2 linked regions of the Enhydrobacter sp. genome follow. The protein of the gene in region 1 interacts with the protein of each later gene in a pairwise test. Links are inferred from orthologs where the notes say so. Each region holds a gene or a part of one and is shown on either strand. Other genes may lie near its edges.

Region 1 (7,869 bases):
GACAGCCGGCCATCGACGAGGCGGAAGGCACCAACACCTCGCTTGGCGGTTTCATCGAAATCGCACGCAAGGCGGACGCGGAGTTCACGGTTCCGATGGCAGCGTCCGCCCATCCGTCGGGCTTGGTGACCAAGGCCGCCTACGAGCAGATGACGACGGCCATCGTCGACGAGGTCGGAAAGGGCTGCGACGCCGTTCTGCTCGCCCTGCACGGTGCCATGGTTGCGGAGCATTACGACGATGGCGAGGGCGAGCTCCTGAATCGAATCCGCAAGGTCGCGCCCGACGTGCCGATCGCCGTGGCGCTCGACTTCCATACACAGATGACCGACGCCATGATCAAGGGCGCCACCGTGATCACCGGCTATCGCACCTATCCGCACATCGACATGGCCGACACGGCCCGGCGCGCCGGCCGGACGCTGTTGCGGGCTCTTGCCGGCGAGGTCGAGCCCCGGATGGTATGGGGCAATCGCCCGATCATGAGCAGCTCGCTGGTCCACACGCCCTCGCGCGAGCCGATGAAGACGCTGATGGGCATGGCCAATGAGGCCGAGGACGGCGGCCAGGTGTTGAACGCCTCGGTGTTCGGCGGCTTCCCGCAGGCCGACATTCCGCACCTCGCCCTCTCTTCCGTGATCGTCTGCGACAAGCGGACCGCCGAGGGCGAGATCCTTTTGAACCGGATCCTCGATACGGCCTGGGAGAAGCGCGAAGGTTTCCTGTTCCATCCCGAGCCGCTGTCGGTGCAGGTCGCGCGCGCCAAGTCCTATGCCGAAGGGCCGGTCGTCATGGCCGACCATGGCGACAACACCGCGTCCGGCGGAACCCAGGACGTGATGAGCGTGATCGAGGAAGCCATCAGGCAGGACCTCGACGATGCCTGCGCCGGGCCGATCTGCGATCCCGCGTGCGTCGCACAGATGATCAAGGCCGGCGTCGGCGCCGAGGTCACTCTCGAGCTCGGCGGCAAGATCGACATGCCGGCCATGGGCCTCAAGGGCAAGCCGCTCGAGATCACCGGCAAGGTGAAGGCCATCACCGATGGCGAGTTCGTGGTGACCGGCCCGATGGCGACCGGGACCACCATCCGTATGGGCCGGACCGCCGTGCTCGATACCGGCAAGATGCAGATCGTCGTGTCCGAGAAGCGCGCAGAGCCCTACGATCTCGGCGTCTTCACCCATTGCGGCATCGACCCGCGCGCCAAGAAGTTCGTGCTGATCAAGTCGCGCCAGCATTTCCGCGCCGGCTTCGAGCCCATCGCCAGGCATATCGTGATGTGCGACGGCGACGGCTGCACGGCCTCGGATCTCAAGCTCTTCAAGTACACCAGGATCAAGCGGCCGCTCTATCCGTTCGACCTCGACATGCGGCTCAGCCGCAATGCAGCCCAGGAGTAGATCATGCCCAGCTACGACATCGTCATCCGCAACGGCCAGGTCGCTGACGGAACGGGCAGGAAGCTGTTCGCCGCCGACGTCGCCTTAAAGGGTGACCGCATCGCCGCGGTCGAAGCGCCGGGGGCGCTCAAGGGCGACAACGAGATCGACGCCGCCGGCAAGGTCGTGGCGCCGGGTTTCATCGACGTGCACACGCACGACGACACCGCACTGATCGACAATCCGACGATGGCGATGAAGGCGAGCCAGGGCGTGACTACGGTGGTGTGCGGCAATTGCGGCGCCTCGGCCGCGCCGTTCACGCGCTCCGACATCGGCCATTTCCTGACGCTGATCGTGAAGAAGCAGGCCAATGTCGCCAGGACGTTCGGCGAATTCGCCGGAAAGGTCGAAGCGGCGAAGCCGGCCATCAACGGCGCCTTCCTGATCGGTCATTCGACGCTGCGCATGAATGCCATGGGCGACGATCTCGCCCGCCAGGCGACCTCGACCGAGATCGGCGTGATGCGCGGCCTGCTCGACCAGAGCCTGGAACAGGGTGCGATCGGCCTGTCGAGCGGCCTCTTCTATCCGCCGGCGATGGCTGCCTCGACCGACGAGGTCGCCGAGGTCGCCAAGCCGCTCGGCAAGTGGCGTGGCGTCTACACCGCGCACATGCGCGACGAGGGCGACAATATCCTGAAGTCGATGGACGAGACCTTCGAGATCGGCCGCCGCGCCGGCGCCGAGGTGATCGTCTCGCACCACAAATGCTCGGGACGCAGCAACTTCGGCCGCATGAAGGAGACGCTGCCCAAGTTCACCGAAGCGATGAAGCAGCAGCAGATCGCCTTCGATGTCTATCCCTATGTCGCGGGCTCGACGATCCTGCGCAAGGAGATGCTCGATCGCGCCGACAAGGTGCTGATCACCTGGTCCGACACCGTGCAAGGGGTCAGCGGCCGCGATCTCGAGGACATCGCCAGGGAGATGGGCTGCTCGATCTACGAGGCAGCGGATCGCCTGCAACCGGCGGGGGCGATCTACTTCATGATGGACGAGAAGGACGTGCAGGCCGCGATGGCCCATCCCGGGGCGATGATCGGCTCGGACGGCATTCCCTTCGACACCCATCCCCATCCGCGTCTGTGGGGCACCTTCCCGCGCGTGCTGGGCCACTATTCGCGGGATCTGAAGCTCTTCCCGCTGGAAGATGCCGTACGGCGCATGACGTCCTATTCGGCCCAGCGCTTCCATCTCACCAGGCGTGGCGAGGTGAAGCCGGGCTTCTACGCCGATCTCTGCATCTTCGATCCGGCGACGGTTATCGACACGGCCACCTTCGACAAGCCGATCTCTCCCGCCAAGGGTATCGATACGGTGCTGTGCAACGGCGCGATCGTGTGGCGCGACGGCAAGCCGGGCGGCGGCCGTTCAGGCCGCGCGCTCCGGCGGCAGGAACTGCAAGCGGAAGCGAAGGCTTCGGCGTAGCAAAGCACCGCGTGCCAGCAAAAAAGAAGGGCCTGCTCGCTGCAGGCCCTTCTCTCTTTCTTCAGTCCGCGCCTTCGTCGCGTCGGGTGCGCTCCAGCCGCTCGTGGCGTTCCTGCGCCTCGACCGAGAGTGTCGCGATCGGCCGGGCCTCCAGGCGCTTCAGCGAGATCGGCTCGCCGGTCTCCTCGCAGTAGCCGTAGGTCCCCTCGTCGATCGACTTCAGCGCCGAGTCGATCTTGGAGATGAGCTTGCGGAAACGGTCACGGGTCCTGAGCTCCAGGGAACGATCGGTCTCGGCCGTGGCGCGATCGGCCAGATCGGGCTGGGCAAGACTTTCTTCCTGCATGTTTTGCAATGTCTGGTTGGATTCCTCGATCAGCTCGGCCTTCCACTTCAGCAGCTTCTGCCGGAAATATTCCTGCTGCATGGCATTCATGAAAGGTTCGCGGTCGGTCGGCCGGTAATTCTGCGGCAACGTGATCGACATCGTCGGCAACTCCACTCGCAGCGACTACACGTCCGCCTCGGGGGAAGGCGGACCTTCAAAGGCGCGCGGAGTATAGGGAGCAACTTTCCTCCCGCAAGTTCGTTCGCACTCCAGCCGTGCCGTTTGTCGTGCACTGCAGCAAAGCCCGGATTGAGAAAACTTTCCTCAGGCCGGGGCATTAAGGACCCGCCTCGACTTTGATGCTGCACCGCAGCGACAAGACGCTTAAAGGTCACGGAAAGATCGATCCCGAGGAACAGCCGAGCCGAACATGCCCGAAAAAGCTGGAAACGTCCTGCTGTCGCCCGGCGACTTCGTGCGCCATCCGGATCGTCCCGACTGGGGCCTGGGCTAGATCCAGTCGATGATCGGCCATCGACTGACCGTCAATTTCGAGAACGCCGGGAAGGTCATGGTTGACGGAAACGTGATCGAGCTCGTGCCCGCCGATCCGACCTCACCTGACGCTCCGCCCGGCTGAGATCATCGGGCGTGTTGACGTTCAGGAACGCGCCCGCACGGCCTCCGGGCCAGACGAGTTCGGCGAAGCGCCGCCGGCGGGCGAAGTCCTCGACACGCCGCACGCCCTCCTCGAGCACGGCCCGTCGCAGATCGGCGGCAAGCGTCACCGACCAGACGCCCAAGGTGTGCTCGCGACGCCGCCCGTGGCGCACCACCAGCACCTCCGGCTCGGGCACATGCATATGCCCGCAAAGCCGCACCGTCAGATCGAGCGGCAGGAGCGGCACGTCGGCCGGAGCCGTCACGATCCAGCCCGAATGCGGATGGTGTTCGAGCGACCATTCCATCCCGGCCAGGATGCCGGCCAGCGGCCCCAGCCGCCGGCCCTCGCGCCGCGCCTGACGCTGCACATCGATCGGATCGGGAATGACCGGAACACCGAGCGCCCGCAGTTCGGACGCGGGATCGTTGGCCACCACGACCAGATCCATCACCTGCGGCGCAAGGCGCTCGACGACATGGGCCACCATCGGCTTGCCGGCCAGCAGGCGCAACGGTTTGGGCGTACCCGGCCCCATCCGTCTCCCCTCCCCGCCGGCCAGCACGACACCGACCAGTGCTCCTGCGCGCACCGGCCCAAGATTGTGGAACGCGTTGACCGCCATGGGCGCACTATGCGAAGCGCTGGACGACAGGCAAGGGGAGGAAACCATGGCTATGAGCGTCGCCAAGGTGGCGAGCTGGCTGCAGTCGGTCGACAAGGCCCGTGCGACGGTGGGCTGGTGGCCCGCCCAGTACATGCCGGAGGACGAGCGCACCGCCTACAAGGTCCAGGACGCTTTCCTGAAGAAGCTCGTTCCCAAGCAGGGGCCGGTCGTCGGCTACAAGATCGGCCTTACGGCGCCGCAGATCTGGGAGCAGACCGGCCTGCGCAGCCCGGCCTACGGGCCGATCCGCAAGAAGCGCGTCTTTCATGAGAAGGCCTCGGTGCGCGCCGACCGGTGGACACGTCTCGGCGTCGAGCTCGAGATCGTTCTGACGGTGAACGCCGATGTGCCGGCGCCCAAGGGGCGCGCCTACGACAAGGAGACGATCGCGCCCTATGTTGGCGACGCCCGCGCCGGCTTCGAGCTGATCGAGGACCGAGGCGCCGACTACAGCCGGCTTTCGGCCTTCGCCCTGATCATGGATCTCGGCTGGAACGGCGGATCGCTGCTCGGCAAGGCCAACAAGGGCTGGCGCGACCTCGACCTCGCCGATCTCGAAGGCTCGATCTCGTTCGACGGCAAGGTGGTGCGCACCGGCCATTCGGGCGACGTAATGGGCCATTGCTACAACTCCCTGGCCTGGCTCGCCAACAAGCTCGGCGAGCACGGCAAGCGGCTCAAGAAGGGCATGATCGTGTCCTCGGGCAGCATGGTCGCCTGCCAGTTCGTACCGCCCGGCAGCACCGCCGTCGGCAGGATCGAGGGTCTCGGCGAAGTCACCCTGAAATACGAATTGCCCCGGTAGGGCCGATCTTCACCGCACCTCGCGCACCCGCGCGAGGGATGCCAGCGTGGCGTCCGGCCGGAGCTGGCGCCAGGAGAGACGGCGCACGGTGTCCCGGCCGACGACCAGCGCGTCGTAATCGTCGGGAAAAAGCTGGGCGATCGCCGGATCCAGAGCATTGAGCCCGCCGGCATAGGCGCCGAAGGCAGGCAGGATCACGCGGCGACCATCGGTCAGGAAGCAGCGCCGCCGCAGGCCGCGGCCCCGGACGGTAAGCGCCGCGACGGGATGATAGTGCCCCGAGATCTCGCCATCGGCCGCACCGAACAGCGCCTCGTGCCGGAAAACCAGCGGCGCATCGGCGATCTCCTCCGCCACGTGCCCCCAGCCGTCGGGAGGAGGCGCCGGATCGTGATTGCCGGCAATCCAGACGAACCGCGCGAGCCTCGTCAGGCGCTCGATCTCCGCGCGCTCGATTGTGGGCAACCGGTCGACCGCCTCGCGGTCATGGAAGGAGTCGCCGAGGCAAACGACCGTCTCGGGCCGCAGCGTGTCGATCAGCTTGCCCAGCAGCACCAGCGTCTGGCGAGTGTCGTGGCGAGGCAGCAGCTTGCGCGCGTTGACGGCGTAGGAAGAACCCTTCTCCAGATGGAGGTCGGCAACCGCGATCAGCCTCCGACCGGGCCAATGGAGCGCCCCCATCGGCAGGGCTTCCAGTCGCTCGCCGGCGCACAGGAACGCAAGACCGGTCATGGATGGATCATCACGCGGGCACCCGTCGGCACCAGCGACCAGATCTCCCGGATCTCGGCGTCGCTGACGGCGATGCAGCCGGTGGTCCAGTCCTTGAGCGGATGACGGACGAAAAGCTTGCGCAGTCCGTTGGGCAGGCCGTGGATGTAGATGTCGCCGCCGGGCGGCACGCCGAGCTTCATCGCGTGCGCCTCGTCGGCCGCGTCGGGATAGGAAACCCGCAACGACAGATGGAACGCGCTGCGCGGATTGCGGGCATCGATGCGATAGACACCTTCCGGCGTGCGGCCGTCCCCTTCCCGCTCCTTGTGTCCTTGCGGCGAAAAGCCGAGCGCCACGCGATAGCTCCTGATGACCGTCCCGCCGCGCTTGAGGTCCAGGCGGCGCGCTCCCTTGAACACCTCGACCAGATCGGCCTGCACGCCGGCTGCTGCGGGAAGCGGCACACCGGCCCGGCCCCGCCATCGCAACGCCACGAAGTCACGCCATCTCATCGCCGGTACGATTGACCTTCCGCAGTCCTCTACGCAAGGTGGCTCGATGAGTCGAGGTGTGTGCTTGTTGATGGCCTTGGCGCTCCTGGTCCCACAGGAAGCGGCCGCGCAGCTACAGCCCCATCGGGCCGAATACGTCCTGCGCCTGGGCACTGCCGCCAACGGCCCGCGGATCGGCATCGCGGTCCAGGATATCACGCTGGACTGCAGCGGCTGGCACATCAGACGAAATATTTCCACGGAGATTGCCCTCACCTCGACCTGGAAGCTCAGTCTCGCCTCGAAGCTCGACGGCAAGGAGCCCCGGGACGGCACCGGCTTTCGCTATCGCCTCGTGCAGATACAGAACGATGACCAACGCACCACGACGGGCAAGGTGGAACGCGCCGACGGCAAGCTCCGGCTGGAGATCACGGCGCCGAATGGACCGACACACCTGGTCCTTCCGGCAGCGACCCTGATGCCGGTCGCCGCCATCGGCCACCTGGTCGATCGCCTGCGTGCCAAGGCCACCGCCTTCCCCGCGCTCATGTTCGATGCGGAGATCTTCGGCGATGCCTTCCTGGTCGACGTGACCGAACTCGATCCCGACGCGCTGCGCCCGGAACCGCCGGCCCAGAAGCCGGTGGCGGTGCCAGCCGAGCACTCCTGGCCGGTGTTCATGGCGTTCACCCGAGGCCGCGAACAGGATCACCGACCGCTGTTTTCGGTCAGCGCCAATGTCTATCAAAATGGCGTTCTGGACCGGCTGACGGTCGATACCGGCCTCATCAAGGTGAGCGCCGACCTGCAGAAACTGCAGATGCACCAGGCTCCCGCCTGCTCCAGCTCGTAGCTCCGCCCCTGGCCCGGATTGGCGGATACCCGCCAATTGACACCGCAAGCCCTTTGGCAGGCGGCGGCCCGACCTATATAACCAGCGGCGACGCGGCGCCCCTGCGCAAGGCAAGGAAGAAGAATGGGAAGGCTTGTGGGTGAATAGAGGATCGACCGGCAGCGGCGCCACCGGGAGTGCCCGAATAAAGTTCGACCGTCTGATCGCCTATTCGACGCTCCAGCTTCCGCTCGCGATGGCGGCATTGCCCGTCGTGCTGAATGTCAGCCACTTCTATGGCGAGGTGCTCAGGGTCCCGCTCGAGGTCATGGGCGTGATCTTCATCTTCGCCCGCGTTGTCGATGCCATCCAGGACCCGGTCATCGGGCTGATCAGCGACCGCTTCACCCACCGCGGCCCGCGCGGCCGGCTCACCTTCGTCGGCCTGATGGTGCCTGTCCTCGCCGGCGGCTTCCTGATGCTGTTCGCCCCGCC
Region 2 (4,418 bases), 820 kb from region 1 along the record:
ACGGGGTCGAGGTGAGCGGCGATATCGACGATTTTCGCGGTCTTCTGGCGAAAGTGGGCAATGGCCAGACACTGAGCGTGGACGAAGCCGAACGCGCCTTCGACATCATGACCAGCGGCGATGCGACGCCGGCCCAGATGGGCGGCTTCCTGATGGCCCTCAAGGTGCGCGGCGAGACGGCCGAGGAGCTGGCGGGCGGCGCGCGCGTGCTGCGCGCCAAGGTCCAGCGAGTGCGGGCGCCCGGGAGCGCCATCGATATCGTCGGTACCGGCGGCGACCACCATGGAACCTTCAACGTTTCGTCATGCTCCGCGCTGGTAGTCGCCGGCGCCGGCATTCCCGTTGCCAAGCACGGCAACCGCGCCTTCACCTCGAAGTCGGGGGCGGCCGACGTTCTGAATGCTCTCGGCATCAATCTCGATCTGCCGATCGAAACACTCGAGAAAGCGCTGGTCGAGGCCAATATCTGCTTCCTCATGGCGCCACGGCACCACAGCGCAATGCGCAACGTGGCAGGCCCGCGCGCGGAACTGGTCCCTTCCCGCACCATCTTCAATCTGCTGGGGCCGATGTCGAACCCGGCGCTGGTGAAGCGCCAGCTCGTGGGCGTCTTCGACCGCCGCTGGCTGAGGCCGGTGGCCGAGGCGCTCGGACAACTGGGCCTCGAGCGCGCCCTCGTGGTGCATGGCCAGGACGGGATGGACGAACTCACCACCACGACCGCGAGCTGGGCCGCGTCGCTCGAGAACGGCAAGGTGAGCGAGATCGAGATTGCACCCGAGGAGATCGGCGTGGCACGGGCCTCCCTCGCGCAGCTCAAGGGCGGCGATGCCGTTCACAATGCCGAGGAGATCAAGAAAGTGCTGGCCGGTGAACGCAACGCTTTCCGCGATATCGTGTTGTTGAACAGCGCCGCAGCCATCATGGTGGCGGGCAAGGCGAAGGATCTGAAGGAAGGCGCCGCCGTCGCCGCGAATTCGATCGACGAGGGCAAGGCTGCGCAGGCGCTCGCCGCGTTGCAAAGGATCTGTGCATGAGCGACACGCTGGCAAGGATCGTCGACGACAAGCGCCGTCATGTCGCCCTCCAGCGCGAGCGTCGGCCACAAGGCGAGGTCGAGCGCGCGGCCAGGACGACGGACGCGCCGCGCGGCTTTGCCAGGGCATTGAAGGACGCGATCACAGCCGGCCGCTACGGCCTGATCGCCGAGATCAAGAAGGCCTCGCCCAGCAAGGGACTGATCCGACCGGACTTCGATCCGCCATCGCTTGCCCGCGCCTACGAACGCGGCGGGGCCTCGTGCCTCTCGGTGCTGACCGACGAACCCTACTTCCAGGGCAAGGACGAATTTCTTTCCCGGGCGCGCCGGGCCACGAAGCTTCCAGTCCTGCGCAAGGACTTCATGATCGACCCCTATCAGGTATTCGAGGCGCGCGCGCTCGGCGCGGACTGCATTCTGCTGATCATGGCCTGCCTCGACGACCAGCTTGCGGCGGAGCTCGCGCGGCTTGCGCATGTTTGCGGCATGGATGTCCTCGTCGAGGTCCACGACGGAGACGAGCTGGACCGTGCGCTCGGCATCGACAGCGAGCTGATCGGAGTCAACAACCGCAATCTCAAGACGCTTGCCGTCGATCTCGCCGTAACCGAGCGGCTCGCACCCAAGGTACCGAAGGATCGCGTGCTGGTGGCGGAGAGCGGGCTCGGCACGCCGGCCGATCTGGCCCGCATGGCCAGGGTCGGCGCCTCGGCCTTCCTGATCGGCGAAAGCTTCATGCGCAAGCCCGACGTCGAAAGCGCGGTGCGCGAAATCCTGGTGAAGGCGGCATGAGCAGGACGCTCAGCCACTTCGACACGCGCGGCAACGCCCATATGGTCGATGTCGGCGCCAAGGACGAGACCGAGCGCATGGCCATGGCGAAGGCGAGCGTCGTCATGCAGCCCGAGACGCTGGCGCTGATCAAGGACAGGAAGGCAGCCAAAGGCGACGTGCTGGCGGTGGCGCAACTTGCCGGCATCATGGCCGCCAAGCGCACCGCCGAGCTGATCCCGCTTTGCCATCCGCTGGCGCTTTCCGCCGTCGAGGTGAAGCTCTCGCTCGATGCCGGCCGCCATGCGGTCGACATCGAGGCCACGTGCCGGATCAGGGGCCGCACCGGCGTCGAGATGGAGGCGCTGACAGCGGCGTCCGTCGCGGCCCTCACAGTCTACGACATGTGCAAGGCGGTCGATCGCGGCATGGTGATCTCGGAAGTGAAGCTTCTGCACAAGTCCGGCGGCAAGTCGGGAACGTTCGACAGAGACCGATGATATGCTGACCGTTCGCGAAGCCCATGCCCGTGTGATCACCGCCTTCACGCCGCTGCCGGCGGAGCTCGTGTCGGTGGCAGATGCCGCGGGGCGCGTCCTGGCCAATCTACCGGCCGCGCGGCTCACGCAGCCTCCGGCCGATCTCTCTGCCATGGATGGATACGCCGTCCGCGCCGAGGACGTTCCGGCAGTGCCGACCGTTCTCACGCTGGCCGGCCAGGCGCCCGCCGGCGGTTCCCACGATGAAGCGCTGAAGCCCGGCGAGGCTGTCCGCATCTTTACCGGCGCCCCGCTGCCGATGGGAGCGGACTCGATCGTCATCCAGGAGGATACCGAGGCCGACGGCCGGAAGGTCACCATCCTCGAGGCGCCGACACCGGGCCGGCACATCCGCAGGGCCGGCCTCGATTTCAAGGCGGGCGACGTTCCCTTCGCCGCGGGGCGCAGGCTCACTGCGCGCGACGTCGCCCTGCTTGCGGCGATGAACGTGCCCTGGGTCGGCGTCTACCGCAAACCGCGCGTGGCGATCCTCTCGACCGGCGACGAGCTCGTGATGCCGGGCGAGCCGGTGGGCCGCAACCAGATCGTCTCCTCCTCCGGCATCGCGGTCGCCGCCCTGGTACGCGGCTGGGGCGGCGAGCCGAGCCTTTTCGATATTGCCCGCGACGACGCCGTCCTCATCCAGGATCGGATTGCCGCCGGCACCCAGCACGACCTCCTGATCACCCTGGGCGGCGCGTCGGTGGGCGACCACGACCTCGTGCAGGATGCGCTCAAGGCCCAGGGCTTCACGATGGACTTCTGGCGCATCGCCATGCGGCCCGGAAAGCCCCTGATGTTCGCCGGACGAGACAGGGCTCGCGTGCTCGGCCTGCCGGGCAATCCCGTCTCGACGATGGTCTGCGCGCTTCTGTTCCTGAAGCCGGCGCTCGAGCGCATGCTTGGCCGGTCCGGTGATCTTCCAGCCACCCGTCCGGCACGGCTTGCCGTCGATCTTAAGGCCAACGATACGCGGGAGGATTATGTCCGCAGCCGGCTTGACCGGGCCCCGGACGGCGGTCTCAGCGTCGAACCGCACAAGATCCAGGACAGCTCGATGCTTTCGGTGCTGGCGGGCTCCGGGGCCTTCCTCGTCCGACCGCCCCACGATCCGGCGCGAAAGGCCGGCGATACCGTCCAGGTCATTGATCTCGGCACCCTCGACGGCGGCTATTGATCCCCAGTTTCCTCTGGAAAACTTGACCTGATCCGGGAACTAAACTAGAACATGTAGCGGGTTTCAGGATTTGTTCCGAAATCTGGTAGTTGGTTTGGGGAGAAGTCGGTGCTGACCCGCAAGCAAAGCGAACTGCTGCTGTTCATCAACAAGCGTCTGAACGACGCCGGCGTATCGCCTTCGTTCGATGAAATGAAGGAGGCGCTGCGATTGAAGTCGAAATCGGGCATCCATCGGCTGATCACCGGCCTGGAGGAGCGCGGCTTCCTGCGTCGACTGCCTCATCGGGCGCGGGCGCTGCAGGTCCTCAAGCTTCCCGATGCGGCCGGATTGCCGGCCCCCAACGTCACGCCCCTCCTCGTCGAGGCGCGCCGTTCCGGCATGGCCGAGCCGCGCGAAGGCTTCGTGCCGCAGGTCGTTCGCGGCGAGCGCGCGCCGCTTGCCGGCGCCTTCCAGGTGGCGAACGAGGCGCATGCCCTCAGCCTGCCGCTGTACGGCCGGATTGCGGCCGGCACGCCCATCGAGGCGCTGCGCGACAACTCCACGACCATCGACGTGCCGGTGTCCCTGCTTGCCTCCGGCGCCCACTACTGCCTCGAGGTGCAGGGCGACTCGATGATCGAGGCCGGCATCCAGGACGGCGACATCGTGATCATCAAGAGCGCCGATACGGCCGAGACGGGCGACATTGTCGTCGCACTGATCGATGATGCCGAGGCAACATTGAAACGGCTGCGCAAGAAAGGCGCCTCGATCGCGCTCGAGCCCGCCAATGCCGCTTACGAGACCCGAATCTTCGGGCCCGACCGGGTGAAGATCCAGGGCCGGCTGGCGGGACTCTATCGCCGCTACCACTGATCTTCGACGCCGGCGGCACGTTCGGATGGCGAGT

The links. Proteins that work in one complex are often made in the same cells at the same time.
Region 2: the proteins of mobA (region 1) and glp interact in binary tests that used the Escherichia coli proteins (3 or more experiments, as listed by UniProt). The link is inferred for Enhydrobacter sp. from one-to-one orthologs.

Annotation. Positions count from the first base shown.
Region 1 is NZ_CP126889.1:4,073,217-4,081,085, reverse strand. The notes cover bases 2,630-5,473. They hold mobA (molybdenum cofactor guanylyltransferase), read right to left. Parts: upstream 4,488-5,473; coding sequence 3,771-4,487; downstream 2,630-3,770. Other genes in these bases: pdeM (ligase-associated DNA damage response endonuclease PdeM), read right to left, coding at 5,344-5,473; OJF58_RS20315 (hypothetical protein), read left to right, coding at 4,534-5,334; dksA (RNA polymerase-binding protein DksA), read right to left, coding at 2,935-3,360; OJF58_RS20330 (D-aminoacylase), read left to right, coding at 2,630-2,873. Outside these bases: OJF58_RS20335 (M81 family metallopeptidase), read left to right, coding at 1-1,403; more of OJF58_RS20330, read left to right, coding at 1,407-2,629; more of pdeM, read right to left, coding at 5,474-6,066; OJF58_RS20305 (L,D-transpeptidase family protein), read right to left, coding at 6,063-6,560; OJF58_RS20300 (DUF1849 family protein), read left to right, coding at 6,631-7,395; OJF58_RS20295 (MFS transporter), read left to right, coding at 7,535-7,869. UniProt on the Escherichia coli protein: Transfers a GMP moiety from GTP to Mo-molybdopterin (Mo-MPT) cofactor (Moco or molybdenum cofactor) to form Mo-molybdopterin guanine dinucleotide (Mo-MGD) cofactor.
Region 2 is NZ_CP126889.1:4,892,060-4,896,477, forward strand. The notes cover bases 1,521-4,418. They hold glp (gephyrin-like molybdotransferase Glp), read left to right. Parts: upstream 1,521-2,311; coding sequence 2,312-3,526; downstream 3,527-4,418. Other genes in these bases: trpC (indole-3-glycerol phosphate synthase TrpC), read left to right, coding at 1,521-1,831; moaC (cyclic pyranopterin monophosphate synthase MoaC), read left to right, coding at 1,828-2,310; lexA (transcriptional repressor LexA), read left to right, coding at 3,635-4,384. Outside these bases: trpD (anthranilate phosphoribosyltransferase), read left to right, coding at 24-1,037; more of trpC, read left to right, coding at 1,034-1,520. UniProt on the Escherichia coli protein: Catalyzes the insertion of molybdate into adenylated molybdopterin with the concomitant release of AMP.